2 regions of the Lacticaseibacillus sp. YLM2-1 genome follow, and region 1 is predicted to be linked to the other one. Evidence: riboswitches for the same ligand, from Rfam matches in the RefSeq annotation. Region 1 holds a riboswitch; the other holds the start of a gene.

Region 1 (2,401 bases):
GATTGACCATTTGAAACAGAATCTTGCCGAAGATGCTAAACATAAGCAGGCGAGTGTTCGAGCATTGAAAACCAAATGGATTCGCCGACTGGTTCTGATTGGCATCGGCCTAGGCGTCATTCAGCAAATTGCTGGTATCAATGTCATGATGTATTATGGCACCTCAATTTTACAAATGACGGGTTTTGGGCGAGATAGCGCCTTGATCGCCAACATTGCCAATGGGGTTACTGCCGTTGCTGCAACGATTGTGACGTTGCAATTGTTGAAGCATGTTCCGCGGCGGCCAATGCTGATTGTGGGATTGATTGGCTCAACCGTGGCGATTACTGGTGTCACTTTCGCTAGTCGACTACCAGCGGGTTCGCCATTCCGGGCATTTGCAACAATCGGGATGATGATGCTGTTCTTGGCGTTCTTCCAAGGCGCTATCAGTCCAATGACTTGGCTGCTGATGTCTGAAATCTTCCCTGAACAGGTTCGGGGCATAGGGATGGGCGCTGCAACCTTCTGCTTGTGGTTAGCTAACTTTGGTGTTGGCGTTCTGTTCCCGATTGGTCTGGCCCAAATAGGCATGTTCTGGACATTCGTTTGCTTCATCGGGACAAATTTGATTTCATTGCTTTTCGTTCTGATTTTTGTGCCGGAAACGGCTGGACGCTCCCTCGAAACTTTGCACCGAGAGGAGAAAGCCCGCTTAAATCATTAATGACAAGCCATTTGTTCAAGACCAAAAAGTTGCGCTTTACAAAAAGTTTGATACCATAAAGGTGTATCAACAATTCGATGAACCTTCACAAAGGGGAGCCATTGGCTGAGAACGGGGAAACCCGGACCCTTCGAACCTGTTCGTTAATGCGAGCGTAGGGATTTGTGAATGGTCGGAAGCGACCTTCTTTGTGAACGGGGACTCACTAGGAGGCTTTTTTTATGCAACAGCACAAGCAACTTGTTGTCATTTTGGAAACTGCGATCATTGCAGCTTTTGCGATGGCATTGACTTATATTCCACATACCACGGGTGTTTCGGCAATTGAACTGAATTATGGTCTGATTCCAATTGCTGTTTTGGCTATGCGGCGTGGGTTAGTTCCTGCAGCATGGGCAGGCTTTGTCTGGGGGATTTTGGATCTGATTTTGCGTGGTATTGGCGGTGGCAGTGTCTTGAATCCTTTACAAGGTATTCTTGAATATCCGATTGCGTTTACCTTGGTCGGTTTAATGGGGTTGACGTTTGCATCTTTCCAAAAGGCAGTGCGCGGTAGTGAAAAAGTGAAGGCGAGCGGCTATGCCTTTGCTGGTATTATTATCGGCACATTTGCTAAATACTTTATCCATTTCATCGCTGGCGTTGTTTTCTGGGGTGCGTATGCGCCTAAAGGAACGAATGTCTGGGTATACTCGTTGATCGTCAATGGCGGATCAGCGTTATTCAGCACCGTCTTAACAATTGTTGTTGTTGGTGTATTGCTAACCGTTGCCCCGCAACTCTTTGTTGCTAAGGACGGCAAATCATTTTCAACTAAGGCTGCCTAAGTTTAAGACTTCAACAACGCATATCTGATGAACGCACATCGCTCTGTGATGTGCGTTTTTTTGTGCGCGAGTAGCAGCCTTTGGCGATGGCGACTGCAATAAGTTGTCAAAAGGAATATTAGCAACACAGATGTGATTTCAGACATTGAAAAGCTGACTGGTTAAGATTTTAAAAGAGAAACACGAACGATTATTAATATAACATTGAGAATTGTTCTCATTTTTATTGAATCTGTCGCGCTGACGTGCTATTCTCAAAACATCTTAAAGAAAGCGGGGAACGAGATGCAAAAAGTAGCAGTGGTCATGGGGTCAACCTCTGATTGGCCGACCATGCAGCAAGTGACGGCTCAGTTAACGTCATTGGCTATTCCTTATGAGAAGCGGGTTATTTCGGCTCATCGGATGCCAGACGAGCTGGCGGATTTTGGTAAACAGGCAGTGGCACTGGGGTTTGGTGCAATTATCGCGGGTGCAGGCGGCGCTGCTCATTTACCTGGAATGCTCGCCGCTAATACATTGCTGCCAGTTATCGGGGTTCCCATCAAAACACGAACATTAAATGGGGTTGATAGTCTCCTGTCAATCGTGCAAATGCCTGGCGGGGTCCCGGTTGGCACGATGGCCATCGGTGATGCCGGAGCTGTCAATGCGGCGTTGTTCGCTGCCGCTATTTTAGCGCTGAACGATTCAGAACTGGCTGACCGACTGCAAGCTTTTCGCGATGCTCAAACTAAGCGTGCCAAAGAAAGCGAGGCCGCGCTTCAATGATTGATGTAGTGACGTCCCCAGCAACAATTGGCATCATTGGCGGCGGTCAGTTGGGACGCATGCTGACACAAAGCGCCAAGTCGATGGGTTATCG
Region 2 (2,401 bases), 1.5 Mb from region 1:
GAAAAAGGTACACAAGCTTGTCTGTGGTCGCTGCATTAACGACGATCACGGCCTGTGTGGTTTCGTGCGTGATACTGGTGGCTGCCTTAACAAGGCTAGTCAAAGCCAGTACCAGACTGCTACTAGCAGTGGCCGAATTCCGCAGGGCGCTCGGGCAACTCCGAGAAAAATAGGCAAACTAAAAGCCGCGCATCCTTCAGGGGAATCTCGCGGCTTTTAGTTGCTTGTTCCAACAGCCATCGTTCATTAGATGGTTCTGTGAGGGCATTTCTGCCCGGCCGTCGCGGTTGCACGCGGCGGCTTTTTCTCTGACCTCAGTATAGCATGACTTGTGAGCTTTTTTCTAGTGGATAAATCATTTTAAGCACGGCGAACACCAATACGTTGATATCAAATTCAGTATCAGGCTTCTGCGCCAGTGAGCGCATTTTAGCAGTGGCCGAATGCCAACAGGCGCTCGACAAAGTTCGAGAAAAATAGGCAAACTAAAAGCCGCAGTCCTTCAGCTGGGATTTCACGGCTTTCAGTTGCCTATTCTAGTAGCCATCGTTCATTGGATGGATCTGTGAGGGCATTTCTGCCCAGCCGTCGTGCGGGACGCGGCGGCTTTTAGGCACCGTGGATCAATGAACGATAGTACCAGATCAGAGAAAGGTGGTGTATGGAAGATGCCATTCACCACACATCGACGAGAAAGGTGTATCTGCCTGCGAAATGACTATAGCATACCTAGAAAGCGTTTTACAAGCAATTGAATTAATTGCATGCGTTATTAATTAACTGAGAGAAATAAACCTTTAAATTGTAAAATCTGATGATTTCAGATCATTTAGATCAATCAGCTTCGAACAAAACTGAGGAAGTTGGCGCTTGCCTGCTAGCGGTTCCAAATAAAACATGATATACTCCCTTTACAATCGAATAGAAACATTTGGGGTGCTGTAAAGCTGAGATGATACCCATGGAACCTGATGCAGTTAGGACTGCCGCAGGGAAATGTCGAAGAAGTGAATCGTTCTGTAACGATGCTTGTTTGTGTTTTCATGGGCCCCACCAAATTTTGGTGATGGGTCCTTTTTTGAACATGAATAGGTGTTGGCGTGATTGGTAATGATTCGCGTTTTTAGCCCCCGTCTGTCTTTATTTGAGGAAAACGGGGGTTATTTTGATGGATAAATGGTCTTTGCGCGATGTGGTTTTGCTGGCGTTTTTAGCCTTCCTCTTCGGCGGTGTTTTCATGGGTGCCGATGCGATTTATGCCGTTGTAGCAGCTGCTTTGACACCGCTGGGTTATGCACCGTTTGCCAATGAATTGTTGTTTGGCATGTGGGTGATGGCGGCGCCGATGACGACGATGCTGTTGCGAAAAAAAGGCAGTTCAATTTTAGGCGAATGTTTCGCTGCTTTAGCGGAGATGCTTTACGGGTCGTACTTTGGCCCAGCAGTCTTGCTTTCTGGATTTGTTCAAGGTTTGGGCAGCGAGGCCGGCTTTATGGTGACACGTTATCGGCGTTATGACGCCGTGAGTCTTTTGTACGCAGCGATTGGGACCACGGTGTTCAGTTTTACCTACGAGTATTTCAAACTTGGATACGGCGCTTACAGTCTTGGCATGATTTTGGCGCTTGTGGTGGTTCGCTTGTTGTCAGTGATCTTTTTCGGCGTTGTGCTGGTCCAACTCGTTCTGAAACTTTATGAACAGGCGGCTGGTGCCAAGCACTTGGCTAGCAGGTAGCGGCAAATGAGTATTGTGTTAAAAGCGATACGGTTTCATCGCGAGACGGATTTGTTTACGGACTTGAATTTTGAATTTCCAACAGGAGCACTAACCGTTTTAACCGGTGATAGCGGCAGCGGGAAGTCGACTTTGCTCAGTTTGATCGCGGGATTTGCAGCGATGCCATACGAAGGCACTATTTTGCTGGATGGTCATGATGATCGGAACGCCGCGATGCAAGTCAAAGCACAGCATGTTGGCATGATGTTTCAAAACCCTGACCAGCAGTTTACGATGCGAACCTTGAGCGGTGAGTTGTCTTTTGCCTTGGAAAATCTGAATTTGCCGGTTGCTGAAATTCAGCGGCGCTTTGCCCAGGCGGTTGCTCTTGGGGAGACTCAGGCATTGCTGAATCGTGACTTGAGTACCTTATCAGGCGGTGAAAAGCAGCGCGCGGCGTTAACGGTTTTGCTGGCGATGGATGCACCGATTTTGCTACTGGACGAGCCGTTTGCCAGCATTGATCCGGCAAGTCGCCATGTGCTAATTGGAAAATTAGGGACGTTACGTGATCATGGCAAAACAATTGTGATCGCAGAGCATGACCTGACAAATTATGCCGATGTGGCAGATCAACTGGTTGCCTTGAAAAATGGCGAGCTAAGTCGGCTACCACTCGCAACG

What was found. Region 1 has a riboswitch for thiamine pyrophosphate ahead of thiT (energy-coupled thiamine transporter ThiT). Riboswitches for the same ligand answer to the same signal wherever they lie in the genome.
Region 2: linked by a shared signal. The riboswitch ahead of AC07KQ_RS01625 (ECF transporter S component) and the one ahead of thiT (energy-coupled thiamine transporter ThiT) in region 1 are both predicted to bind thiamine pyrophosphate.

The regions. Positions count from the first base shown of each region.
Region 1 covers NZ_CM152617.1:1,795,142-1,797,542, reverse strand. Annotated here, with positions in the region: gene AC07KQ_RS08745 (sugar porter family MFS transporter) at 1-709, shown strand, start outside; TPP riboswitch at 791-888, shown strand; gene thiT (energy-coupled thiamine transporter ThiT) at 931-1,536, shown strand; gene purE (5-(carboxyamino)imidazole ribonucleotide mutase) at 1,822-2,307, shown strand; gene purK (5-(carboxyamino)imidazole ribonucleotide synthase) at 2,304-2,401, shown strand, end outside.
Region 2 covers NZ_CM152617.1:333,905-336,305, forward strand. Annotated here, with positions in the region: gene AC07KQ_RS01620 (hypothetical protein) at 1-220, shown strand, start outside; TPP riboswitch at 923-1,012, shown strand; gene AC07KQ_RS01625 (ECF transporter S component) at 1,169-1,735, shown strand; gene AC07KQ_RS01630 (ABC transporter ATP-binding protein) at 1,742-2,401, shown strand, end outside.